DNA from 4 places in the Streptomyces sp. DH10 genome. Region 4 is predicted to be linked to each of the others. Evidence: riboswitches for the same ligand, from Rfam matches in the RefSeq annotation. Region 4 holds a riboswitch; each other region holds the start of a gene.
What was found. A riboswitch is a leader RNA that binds a small molecule or an ion and turns the genes downstream of it on or off. The one in region 4 is predicted to bind cyclic di-AMP.
Positions count from the first base shown of each region.

Region 1: linked by a shared signal. The riboswitch ahead of QC385_RS07730 (transglycosylase SLT domain-containing protein) and the one ahead of QC385_RS08835 (C40 family peptidase) in region 4 are both predicted to bind cyclic di-AMP.
Region 2: linked by a shared signal. The riboswitch ahead of QC385_RS15760 (hypothetical protein) and the one ahead of QC385_RS08835 (C40 family peptidase) in region 4 are both predicted to bind cyclic di-AMP.
Region 3: linked by a shared signal. The riboswitch ahead of QC385_RS06310 (transglycosylase family protein) and the one ahead of QC385_RS08835 (C40 family peptidase) in region 4 are both predicted to bind cyclic di-AMP.

Region 1 is NZ_JARVKU010000003.1:187,500-190,600, forward strand. It holds gene QC385_RS07720 (GNAT family N-acetyltransferase) at 1-157, opposite strand, end outside; gene QC385_RS07725 (HAD family hydrolase) at 350-1,198, shown strand; gene QC385_RS07730 (transglycosylase SLT domain-containing protein) at 1,162-1,941, opposite strand; cyclic di-AMP (ydaO/yuaA leader) riboswitch at 1,945-2,118, opposite strand; gene QC385_RS07735 (polyprenyl synthetase family protein) at 2,649-3,101, shown strand, end outside.
Region 2 is NZ_JARVKU010000006.1:295,325-298,425, forward strand. It holds gene QC385_RS15750 (prepilin peptidase) at 1-77, opposite strand, end outside; gene QC385_RS15755 (PIN domain-containing protein) at 143-1,069, shown strand; gene QC385_RS15760 (hypothetical protein) at 1,035-1,295, opposite strand; cyclic di-AMP (ydaO/yuaA leader) riboswitch at 1,699-1,859, opposite strand; gene QC385_RS15765 (hypothetical protein) at 2,199-2,501, opposite strand; gene QC385_RS15770 (hypothetical protein) at 2,666-2,977, shown strand; gene QC385_RS15775 (hypothetical protein) at 3,092-3,101, shown strand, end outside.
Region 3 is NZ_JARVKU010000002.1:583,402-586,502, forward strand. It holds gene QC385_RS06305 (LysM peptidoglycan-binding domain-containing protein) at 1-712, shown strand, start outside; cyclic di-AMP (ydaO/yuaA leader) riboswitch at 941-1,119, shown strand; gene QC385_RS06310 (transglycosylase family protein) at 1,124-1,804, shown strand; gene eno (phosphopyruvate hydratase) at 2,070-3,101, shown strand, end outside.
Region 4 is NZ_JARVKU010000003.1:407,274-410,374, reverse strand. It holds gene pcrA (DNA helicase PcrA) at 1-675, opposite strand, end outside; cyclic di-AMP (ydaO/yuaA leader) riboswitch at 965-1,138, shown strand; gene QC385_RS08835 (C40 family peptidase) at 1,147-2,328, shown strand; gene QC385_RS08830 (hypothetical protein) at 2,466-3,101, shown strand, end outside.

The sequences.
Region 1 (3,101 bases), 220 kb from region 4:
CGTCGTACACCACCGCGACCCGCGCCCGCGGCCTCACCAGGCCGACGGCATCGGTGAACTCCGGTTCCATGAAGGGGTTGCGCGGTGCCTCCGACGCAGCGCGCAGCGCACGCCAGCGCTCCCTCTCCCCCTCGCCGAGCTCTCCGGGCCGAGCCACACGTATGCGCCCACTGCTCAACCTGACCCCCCGATCAAGTCCCCCCTGGACACTTGGAAGGTACCGCCCGAGACGGCCTCACGGGTAGGTAGCGGACCATGTTGTTGCCAACTGGTGCAGAGGCCTTCAACCGGGCAATCGGTGTCCGGGGCGCGATGAAACGAAGGGGCGCGCTGTCCGTATTCTCTGATCATGGCCGCACCCATCGCATATTCACTCATCGCCACCGACCTGGACGGGACGCTGCTGCGCGGCGACGACACCCTGTCAGACCGGTCCCTCGCCGCGCTCACGCGGGTGGCGGACGCCGGTGCCCAGCACCTCGTGGTGACGGGCCGGCCGGCGCCGAGAGTGCGGCCGCTCCTGGACGACCTCGGCTGTACGGGGCTCGCGGTGTGCGGGCAGGGCGCGCAGGTGTACGACGCCGGCGCGGACCGGCTGCTGTGGTCCATCACCCTGGACCGGGAGCTGGCCGAGACCGCCCTCGGCAAGATCGAGGCCGAGGTGGGGCAGGTGTACGCCGCGGTCGACCAGGACGGGGTCGACGGGCTCACGCTCATCGAGCCGGGCTACCTCATGCCGCACCCGACCCTGCCCGCGGTACGGGTCGACCGGCGCGACGAGCTGTGGGGCGAGCCCATCAGCAAGGTGCTGCTGCGCCACCCGTACCTGACGGACGACGAGTTGGCGGCGACGGCCCGCTCGGTGGTCGGTTCACTCGCGACGGTGACGATGTCGGGGCCCGGCACGGTCGAGCTCCAGCCGTGCGGGATCACCAAGGCGACGGGCCTGGCGCTGGCGGCCGAGCACCTGGGGCTGCGGCCCGCGGACACCGTCGCCTTCGGCGACATGCCCAACGACATCCCGATGTTCGACTGGGCCGCCCACGGCGTCGCCATGGCCAACGCCCATCCCGAACTCAAGGCCGTGGCCGACGAGGTCACCCTGTCGAACGAGGACGACGGCATCGCCGTCGTCCTCGAACGACTGCTGGGCGGGGCGGCTCAGTACGGGCCGTTGACGTTGTCGATCGAGCCGTAGCGGTCGGCCGCGTAGTTGCAGGCCGCGGTGATGTTGGCGACCGGGTCGTACGGGTCCCACGACGTGCCGTCCACGTGGTAGGCCTGGAAGGTCGGGTCGATGGTCTGGAGGAGACCCTTGGACGGGGTGCCCTTCGCGGCGTTCGAGTCCCAGTTGTTGATCGCCTGGGGGTTGCCGGACGACTCGCGCATGATGTTGCGGTGGATGCCCTCGTACGAACCCGGGATCCCCTTCTGCGCCATGATGTCCAGCGCCTCGCGGATCCAGCCGTCCAGGTTGTCGGCGTAGGTCTTCGCGGAGGCCTGGGTGGCCTTCGCGACGCCGCCGGCGGGCTTCGCGGCGGGCTTGGCGGGGGCGGAGGACTTGGTCGCCGTCTTCTTCTTCACGGCGTCCGTCTTGGCCGTCTTCACCTTCAGCTTCAGACCCGGGTGGATCAGCTTCGGGTCGTCGCCGACGGTGGCGCGGTTGTCCTTGTAGAGCTGCTTCCAGCCGCCCGACACGTCGTACTTGTCCGCGATGCGGTAGAGCGAGTCGCCCTTGGCCACGGTGTACGTGAGGGACTTGGCGGGCTGGGCCGCCTGCGGCACGGACTGTGCGGCGGCGGGTGCGCTCTGGCTCGGCTGGGCGGCGGCCTGCGTCGCGCCGAGCAGCGGGAGGGTGAGTGCCGCTCCGCCGGTGCCGACGGCCACGGCACGGCGGGTGAGCTGGTTGCTTCTGGGGCGACGGTGCTTGCCTCGGGGCATGGCGATATTCCTCTCCGACGCCTGCGAGGTGAGCTGTCGGGTTCGGGCCGGGAGGTGCCCGGCCGCCCACGGTGCTGTATGCCGTGGGCGGCTTCACCCCGAGCCGTTCCGCTGTGCGGACCGGCGACTTACCTGGGTCCCCCGCTCCTGCCATGCGTGAGTGAGTGGGTTCGTGTGGGGAGTCCGGGCGGTGGCAGGATTCGGCGTCCGCCGGACAGGCCCGGAACGTATGCGAGAGCACATGTCGGGAACAAGCACCTGAGTCACACGTCGCGCCGGTCGACCTTGGTCAGGGGGATATGAGCCGCTTGATCCTTTGCTGGAGCCAAGGCTCAACTGGCTTTCGGCGGAAGGAGGTACGGGCCGGTGCCGGAGTGGGGCGTCGCAGGGGATAACGTGATTCAACTCACTGATCACAAGTCCGTGGGGCAATGTACGCCAAGGGGAATTTGCTTACTCAATACGGCAAATCGCATATAACGCACTACTTCCCGGTAAGTCGATAAATGTCTGCTCTTATGAGCTGATCGAAAATATCGCGGTCGTGATCGGATACCGCCCGGCCTGTAACCATGGGCGCTGGCGGTGATCGAAACGTGACCGGATACGCTGACTCGAGTGATGGCAGCGACCTATCGACAAACCGCGTAATCACCGGCAGACACCAGCAGACACACCGGCAGACACCAGCAGACAGGAGACCCCTCGTGACCGACGTCGGGCCGTTCGGGCTGAGCGTGCGGGACCAGGCTCTGGAAGCCGATGTCCAGGCCGGGATGGCGGCTGTCGAGGAAGGCTTGCTCGAGGCCACCAAGAGTGAGGTGCCCTTCATCACGGAGGCCGCCCAGCACCTGGTCCGGGCCGGCGGCAAGCGGTTCCGTCCGCTGCTCGTGATGCTCTCCGCCCAGTTCGGCGACCGGTACGCGCCCGGGATCGTGCCGTCGGCCGTCGTCGTGGAGCTGACCCACCTCGCCACGCTGTACCACGACGACGTGATGGACGAGGCCGCCGTGCGCCGCGGGGTGGCGAGCGCGAACGCCCGCTGGGGCAACTCCGTCGCGGTCCTCACCGGCGACTTCCTCTTCGCCCGCGCCTCGCACATCCTGGCCGACCTCGGCCCGGAGGCGGTGCGGGTGCAGGCCGAGGCGTTCGAGCGGCTG
Region 2 (3,101 bases), on a different contig from region 4:
TACGCGGCGCGCGGTATGAGCAGGCCGGTGCCGGCACCCCACAGGACCGCCACCGCGGTGATCCAGAACGTTTCCACCGGATGGAGCCTAAGCTCAGCCCGGTCCGGTGATGCGGACGGCCCGTACCGTGAGGAGCACGTGCATGCTGTTGAGGCCCGGAACGACCTGCTCTGATGCAATCGCGCTGCTGGACCGCCTAACCGATCAGGGGCTCACCGACCTCCAGAACGCCGCACCCCACCATTTCATCGCCCGCACCGCGGACGGCGTGACCGAGAACTGGGAGCAGGCCGCCAACAGGGTGGTGGGCCAGTACGACCGGTGGACGCTCCAGGCCACGACCGATCTGCTGGAGGCCTTCGTCGACCGGTCGGTGGCCGCCAGGCTGCGGGGCGAGCGCTACAACGCGATCGTGCACGGCCAGTTCACACCGGACCGGTGGACGTTCCTGCTCAACACCGAACTGCAGGAAGTGCGTACGTACTTCATGGAGCTGGCCAATGAACTGCGCCGGATGCACGAGCGGTTCACTTACCACGGGATGCGGACGGTGGTGTTGGACACCAACGACCTGCTGCACTACATGCGCTTCGACAAGATTCCGTGGCAGCGGCTCTTCGGCCCCGGCACGTCCGTGATGATCCCGCACGTCGTGATCGACGAGATCGACAAGAAGTCGTACGACACCCGCGACACCGGCGTCCGGAAACGGGCGCGCGCCGTCTTCGCGCTCCTGGAGCAGACTCTGGCCCAGATCGAGGCTGAAGGCCACGCGGTGGTGCACGAGGACACCGTCGTTGACGTCCTCCTGGACGAGCCCGGGCACGTGCGGCTGCCGAACAACGACGATGAGATCGTCGCGCGCGCCTGCTATCTGCAGCAGGCCATCGCACCGGCACCGGTCACGGTGGTCACCGGGGACAACGGAATGCGGGCCCGCGCACTGTCCTGGGGGCTGAAGGCCAAGGTTCTGGACGAGAAGTACAAGATCGAGCGACTGAGTGCAGCGGAGAAGGCCGCCAACGAGCAGGCCATCACCTTCGAGGTGCCCGCCGACGGAGACGGATAGACGGGGTTCTGGCCGGGGTCTCAGCCGGTGGACCAGGCGCGCAACTGCGCGGCGACCTCCTGGACGCGGGCGCCCCGTGCTTGGCGCGCATGACGAGCGCGAGGGCTTCCTCCGGCTCGTAGTCCAGCGCGACGCCGTTGGTGCTGAGGAACGTCTCGGCGACCAGCCAGGCGAAGAACTCGTTCTTCGCCTCCAGCGGCTCGTGCAGCGCGATGCTTTCCAGCATGGCCGCGGCCTTGAGCCAGTCGCTCGCTTCTCTGAACTACCGACTGGGGTCTCACAAGACGAAGGGGCCGCCCACGAGCTGCGTGGCAACTCATGGGCGGCCCCAGACCCCGCTTCGACCTGTGAGCGCTAGGAGCGCTGGAAGAGGGCAATCAGCCCCAGCCAGATGGTCATCACGGCAACTGTTGCGCCACCGCCGTAAGCGAGGCTCTCAAGGACGCCTGCGTCACACTCTCTGGAAATGGACCAGGTAATTGAGCCGATCAAGCAGGATGTGAGAACGGAGATCGCAACCCACAGCTTCAGATCCCGACGCGTCATCGGGTAGTCCCTTCACGAATCCGCGGTCCGTCAGCAAGGCAGCACCAGACGGACCGCTAGACAAACAGCGATCACATGGCCTTTCGGCCGGTCTGATGGCCTGCGAAGTGAGCTGTCGGATTCGGGGGTCTGTTTCCCCGGCCGCTAATGGGCGGCTTCATCCCAAGGGCAACTCCGTAGAGAGCCCGTCGTCTTGGGTCCTCCGCTCTCGCCCACCGCTCCTTCCATGCGGTCGGTAGACATTTCCGAGCTGACCACGTGGCGAGATTCGGCTAGACGTGGCAGCCCCTCCTCGAAAGTAGCATGCACGGACGTTGGCCGGTGGCGGCGTCATGAGGCACATCGCTGCAAAGTGCAAGACATCACGCTGAGTTCGGCGGTGCCCCAGGCGTTTCGGTGTAGGCCAGAAGGTCCCGGCACCTAGGTGCCTGGAGTCAGGCAGCAAACCGCGACTGGTGATCAGGGGCGGGGGCCGTCTGCATCCGTGGTCCGGACCGCAACTTGGCTGAAGCTGGGCAGGCCGAGGTGGACCATGGTTGATGCGCGAGCCTGCACGGCATCGAGCTGGGGGTGAGGAACCGGGTCACGCGGCGTGACCGTGCTGCTGGCTCTGTGGCAGGCCGCGGCTGCCCATGGGCGCCGGGTCGGGCCAGGTGGCCGTACCGGTGTCGGCGGCGCGGGTGTCCTGGGTGGCGAAGACGTCGGCGAGCTGCGGAATGCGGTCGCGGGTCTTGCCGAGGGCCTTGAGGAACGGGTCGGCGGCGGCCGCAAGCGCCGCGTCGCGGACGAAGTCCTCGGGGGACTTTCCGAGGAGGTGAGCAGCCGCTGTGACGCGCTCGTACTCCTCCGGCTCGAAGGACGGCACCTGGGGTCCGTTCTGGTCCATACGAGCGACGGTACCAGCGGGTCCGGCCCCTGCCGAAGCCGTTCGGACAAGAAGAAAGGGGCAGCGGCCGTTAGACGGCGGGTGCCCCTTTAAGTCTGTGACGACCATACCACGTGATCACTGCCGCGCACGGTGTGGGCGATCACCTCGGCTAGGGTGCTGCGATGGTCACAGCTCCTGCTGTTTCGGATTCCTACGCGCGGCACGTGCTGGCCCGTATGTCGGACTTCTTCACCGACGAAGGCACGCCGTGGGCGCGCCGTCTGTGGGACATAGGTTCCGTGCTCGCGCTCGAGGAACTCTGGGAGGCCGGCTCCTGGCAGGCTCAAGGGGTGCTCTCGCCGACCGCGTGCGACTGGCAGAGCAACGAGCTCAACGCTCTGATCGGCCCCGACCGCGGTCTCGGAGACCGGGACCTGCGCAAAGAACTCACTGGACTGCTGAAGAACTCGCTGCCGGATCCCAGCCCTGCGTGACGCCGTCTCAAGGAGATCATCGGGCACGTCCGGGTCGGCTATCTGGAGCGGTGGGCGGCGGCGGTCAACGTTCCCGTCGAGGAGCGGGTCAAGCCGGAACGGTACTCCCGCACGGTGGCCTCCC
Region 3 (3,101 bases), on a different contig from region 4:
GAGTGCCGACCTGGCCAGCCGTTCCCAGCAGATAGCCGTGGCCGAGAGAATCCTCGCCGACCAGGGGGTCGGCGCGTGGCGCACCTGCGGGCTGCTCTCGGGTCTCCAGCAGGACAAGGACTCGGACACGTCCGGCTCGTCCGCTCCGACGGACTCGCCCGGACTGCTCGACTCCTCCGAGTCGTCTCCTTCGTCTTCTCCGTCCGCGTCGCCGTCCCCTGACGCGCCGTCGACCTCGGAGGACGAAACCGCCAAGTCCGACAAGTCGTCCGATTCCGCCGATTCCTCGACGCAGGAGCAGCCGCGGGACCAGTCGCAGGACCAGGACTCCGACAGCTCCCCCTCGGCCGGTCCCGAGAGTGACAAGTCTGACAAGTCGCCACAGAACGACGACTCTTCGGCCCTCACCGACACCGGCTCCGGCCGCCATCGAGGCCCCAGTGCCGACGAGGACACCGCGGCTGAGGACGGCCGTCCGTCCGGGGTCGCGGGCCGCCACGCCTCGCGCGGCGACGAAGCCTCGCGCGAGGCGACGGACGGCCCCTACGTCGTCCGTCCCGGCGACAGCCTCTGGTCCATCGCCGACTCCCTTGACCTCAGCGGCGGATGGCGCGCGCTCTACGTCGGCAACGAGGTGGCCGTCGGCGTCGACCCGAACCTCATCCGCCCCGGTCAGAAGCTCACGGTACGGGTCGAAGCGGGCGACGAGTAGCTGGTGGGGCAGTACGGAAACGGCGGCGGAAGTCACCCCTAAACCGTGCGAGTTCACGCCACCGTTCGTACCGAATGTCCCGTATAAGCCCGGTGAGAGATAGATCTCAGAAGCCCTGATCGTCTTTGAAATTCCGCGGATCGCATGTCTACGGTCATGACCGCTCGTCACCACGAGCCCCGGCTGCCGCAACGCCGAATCCTGCCAGCGGCCGCACGGGAACAGTCGTCGCGTCAAGCGCCGTAGGCAGGAGCGGGGGACCCAAGGTAAGTGCCGGGCCCGGCGGTTGAGGCAACTCGACGGCAGGTCCGGCTTGGGGTGAAGCCGCGTCCCGGGAGGGACGCGGCCGGGCAACTCAACCGGCCCGAACCCGACAGCTCACCTCGTAGGCGTCGGTGAGGGGATCTCTCCATGCTGTTTTCCGGCAAGGGCACGCACCGCCGTCCGTCCAAGGCCTCTCGGGTCATCGCCATCGCCGGTGTCACCGGTGCCGCCGTCGCCGCCCCGCTGATGGCGGCCGGCAACGCCTCCGCCGCCACCGCCTCCGAGTGGGACGCCGTCGCCCAGTGCGAGTCCGGCGGCAACTGGTCGATCAACACCGGCAACGGCTACTACGGCGGTCTGCAGTTCTCCGCCTCCACCTGGTCCGGCTACGGCGGCACCAAGTACGCCTCCACCGCCGACCAGGCCACCAAGTCCCAGCAGATCGAGATCGCCGAGAAGGTCCTCGCGGGCCAGGGCAAGGGTGCCTGGCCGGTCTGCGGCAAGGGCCTGTCGAGCGCCGGCTACAGCGGCGGCTCCGAGCAGAGCAGCGGCTCCACCGAGACCCGCCAGACCGAGCAGCAGCCGGCCTCCCGCTCCGACGAGCGCCCGGCCCAGACCCAGAAGACCCAGAAGACCGTCACCACCCCGACCGGCAAGAAGGTCAAGAAGGGCGACGGCGAGTACAAGGTCGTCAAGGGCGACACCCTCAGCTCCATCGCGACCGAGCAGAAGGTCGAGGGCGGCTGGGAGAAGCTGTTCGAGCTGAACAAGGACATCATCACGGACGCCAACCTGATCTACCCGGGCCAGCAGCTGCACCTGAAGTAAGCAGCGGCCCACCCCCGTCCCCACGGGCTCCCCGCCCCGGCGCGTCATCCCCCGTGCGCGCCGGGGCGGGGTTTTTTCTGCCGGTCTTTGCGATCCGGCTTTGTTCCGTTCGGAAACAATTTACTCTCGGTTCTGTCCATGGGGTGGGCGACCCGGTGGCCGATCGCCCGGAGCCGGTTAGGCTCATGTCGCGAGCCACCGCGGCCCGCGCCTCGCCGGGCCCCCGCGGCCCGCGTACCCGCGTCACATGAAGAAGGAGATGCTCGTGCCGTCCATCGACGTCGTCGTAGCCCGGGAAATCCTGGACTCCCGAGGCAACCCCACGGTCGAGGTCGAGGTCGGCCTCGACGACGGCAGCACCGGTCGTGCCGCCGTCCCGTCCGGCGCCTCCACGGGCGCCTTCGAGGCCATCGAGCTGCGCGACGGCGACTCGAACCGCTACCTCGGCAAGGGTGTGGAGAAGGCCGTCCTCGCGGTCATCGAGCAGATCGGCCCGGAGCTGGTCGGCTACGACGCCACCGAGCAGCGCCTGATCGACCAGGCCATGTTCGACCTGGACGCCACCGACAACAAGGGCTCCCTCGGCGCCAACGCCATCCTCGGCGTCTCCCTCGCCGTCGCCCACGCCGCCTCCGAGGCCAGCGACCTTCCGCTGTTCCGCTACCTGGGCGGCCCGAACGCGCACCTGCTGCCGGTGCCGATGATGAACATCCTGAACGGCGGCTCGCACGCCGACTCCAACGTGGACATCCAGGAGTTCATGATCGCCCCGATCGGCGCGGAGTCCTTCTCCGAGGCCCTGCGCTGGGGCGCCGAGGTCTACCACACGCTGAAGAAGGTCCTGAAGTCGAAGGGCCTGGCCACCGGCCTCGGCGACGAGGGCGGCTTCGCCCCGAACCTCGGCTCCAACCGCGAGGCCCTCGACCTCATCCTCGAGGCGATCAACGAGGCCGGCTACACCCCCGGCGAGCAGATCGCCCTGGCCCTCGACGTCGCCGCGTCCGAGTTCTACAAGGACGGCGTCTACACCTTCGAGGGCAAGGACCGCTCGGCCGCCGAGATGACCGAGTACTACGCGGAGCTCGTCGACGCGTACCCGCTCGTCTCCATCGAGGACCCGCTGTTCGAGGACGACTGGGAGGGCTGGAAGACCATCACCGACAAGCTCGGTGACAAGGTCCAGCTCGTCGGCGACGACCTGTTCGTCACCAACCCCGAGCGCCTCGCCCGCGGCATCGAGGAGGGCGCGGCCAACGCCCTGCTGGTCAAGGTCAATCAGATCGGTTCGCTGACCGAG
Region 4 (3,101 bases):
TTGGGCGGCGAAGTCCTCCTCGTCGATCAGCTCGTTCTTCAGATTGCTGATCTTGGCGCTGAAGGACTTCGGCGGGAAGCGCTTGGGGTCGAGGTCCAGGTCGCGGCAGACCAGGGCCATCAGGCGCTTGGAGTCGGCGGCGTCGTAGATCGAGAAGGAGGACGTGAAGCCGAGCTTCTTGCTCTCGCGCCGCAGGATGCGCACGCACGCGCTGTGGAAGGTCATCACCCACATCGCGTTCGCCCGCGGGCCGACGAGCTGCTCGACGCGTTCCTTCATCTCGCCCGCGGCCTTGTTGGTGAAGGTGATCGCGAGGATCTGGCCCGGGTGCACTCCCCGCTCGGCGAGCAGGTGGGCGATGCGGTGCGTGAGCACGCGGGTCTTGCCGGAGCCGGCGCCGGCCACGATGAGCAGCGGGGAGCCGGAGTGGACGACGGCGGCGCGCTGGTTGTCGTTCAGCCCCTCCAGGAGGGTGGCGGTGTCCACCACCGGGCGCGGGGCGCCGTCGCGGTAGTAGGCGTCCCGGTCCGGGGGCACGTCGAACTTCCCGCCGAACAGATCGTCCGGAACCGGCTCCGGTACGTGATCGTCCTCGGGTGGCGGCGGGGGCTCGTCCGCGGGGCCCCGCTGGGCCTGGAGGTCCGCCAGGAAGCTGTCGTCAAAGAGGCTGCTCATCGCTCTCCGAGTCTAGGGCGCCCCACTGACAGCCCGCCGCCGCCCCGAGAACATCGCCGAAAGGATCCCCTCGTCACCCTGCATCCCCGCACGATCACAGCCCGCTACGCCGTCACAATTATGACGAACTCATGACCAAACCTCCTCCGCCGATGACGCTCGGCGACGCCCTCGGCTAAGGTCACGAAAATGTATCGGGCATATCGCCCATCAACCTTCACAAGGGCCACACGAGTTGGCTACCGTGCGGGCAGGCCGCACGACCCCCACCGGCGAACGTCGCCGGGCCGCGCGGCCTCCGCCGAGTCCGGTGTGCCGCAGCGGCAGCCGGAGCCGGGGACCCAACCGAGAACTCTGGGGTGAATCGGCCCCGCTCCCTTCGCGGAGACGGCCGTAGGGCAACCCTTCCGATGTACCCGCCCGAACCCGACAGCTAACCCGGTAGGCGGAGCATGGAAGGAGTCGCCTCCCTTGGCGTCGCACCGCAAGTCGCGTCCCGCGGGTACGCGCGTCGCAGGCATACGGACCCCCGCCCTCGCAACGGCGGCCCTCACGTCCGTGGCCCTGCTGTCCCAGTCGGCCAACGCCGCCCCCGAGGCCGACGACAAGCCGAGCCTGGAAGAAGTCGAGAAGAAGGTCGACGACCTCTACCGCCAGGCCGAGTCGGCCACCGACAAGTACAACGCGGCCAAGGAGAAGACCGCGAAGCAGCGCAAGCGCGTCGACACCCTCCTCGACGGTGTCGCGCAGCGCACCCAGAAGCTCAACGAGGCACGGGAGAAGCTGGGTTCCTTCGCCGCCGCCCAGTACCGCACCGGCGCCTCCGCGCCGGACACGGCGACGTTCCTGCTCGCGGACACCCCGCAGGACTACTTCGACCAGACCCAGCTGATGGACCGGATGACCGGCCGTCAGAAGATCGCGGTCGACGACTACGTCACCCAGCAGTCCGAGACGATGAAGAAGCGTCAGGAGGCCACCGAGAGCCTCCAGACGCTCAACGAGACGCAGGGCGACCTGAAGACGGCCAAGGCGACCGTCCAGCGCAAGCTCGCCGACGCGCGCGAACTGCTGTCGAAGCTGACCGCCGAGGAGAAGGCGCGGCTCGCGGCGATCGAGAGGGAGAAGCAGCAGGAGGCCGCCCGCAAGGCCGCCGAGCTGGCCCGGCAGCAGGCCGCACAGCAGCGGGCGCAGGAGGAGGCCGCCCAGCAGCAGGAGAGCGGTTCGTCCTCGCCGTCGGGCTCGTCCTCCACGGGCTCGTCCTCCTCGACGGCCCCGGCAGACTCCTCGTACGCCACCAAGGCCGAGAAGGCCCTCGCCTTCGCCCGCGCCCAGATCGGCAAGCCGTACGTCTGGGGCGCCGTCGGTCCCGGCTCCTACGACTGCTCCGGCCTCACCCAGGCCGCGTGGAAGGCCGCGGGCGTCACCCTGCCGCGCACGACCTGGGACCAGGTCAACGCCGGCACGACCGTTTCCCTGGCCAACGCACAGCCCGGTGACCTGGTCTTCTTCTACGACGACCTCTCACACGTCGGCATCTACATCGGCAACGGCATGATGATCCACGCCCCGAAGCCCGGCACCTATGTGCGCGAGGAGTCGATCTACTACGACGGCGAGTCGTCGATCCACAGCGTGGTGCGGCCGGCCTGAGAGCCCGTACGTCACCGAGGGCACGCGCGCGTGAGGGCGCTCACGCTTTTTGAAGCGCACGCGCGCGTGCCCCGTTTTTGAAGGCAGGCGCGCGTGCCCCGCATGGAACGGACGCGGCGCCTCCTAGCATCGGCTCCATGCCCGGCCCCTCCCCCTCCACCGCCTGGTGGGCGCAGCGAGCGCCGTCCGCGAGTGCCGCCGTGCTGGCGACCGGCACCCTGGCGGTCGGACTGGATCTGGCGGGGTACGGCGTCCTCTCCCGCATCGCCCTCGGCCTGGCCTGCGCGGCCTGGCTGATGCTCGCCGCGGACTTCACCCTGCGGCTGCTGCTCGCCGGCACGCGATGGCGGGCGTACGCGGCGGTGCCGGGCCTCCTGGACACCGTGGCGACGGCCGCCCTCACCACCGTGGCGGCGACGGCCGTCCTGGGCACCGGCTTCTCGGCGGCCGGCTCGCAGTCCCTGGCGGCGGCACTGCTGGTGCTGGCCGTACTGCTCTGGCCCGTGCCGCTGGCCCTCCCCGCGCAGGACGGGGAGCGGCGCCGGCCCGGGACGGTGTTCGCGCGCTGCATGGCCACGCAGGGCCTAGCCGTGCTCGGTGCCACGCTGGCCGCGGCCGAGTCGGCGGCCTGGCTCGCGCACGCGGCGCTGGTGCTGTTCTGGCTGGGGCTCGTGCTGTACGTCCTCGCCCTGGCCCGTTTCGATGTGCGGCAGGTGGCCGAGGGGCGCGGCGACCACTGGCTCGCGAGCGGGGCGCTCGCCATCTCGGCACTG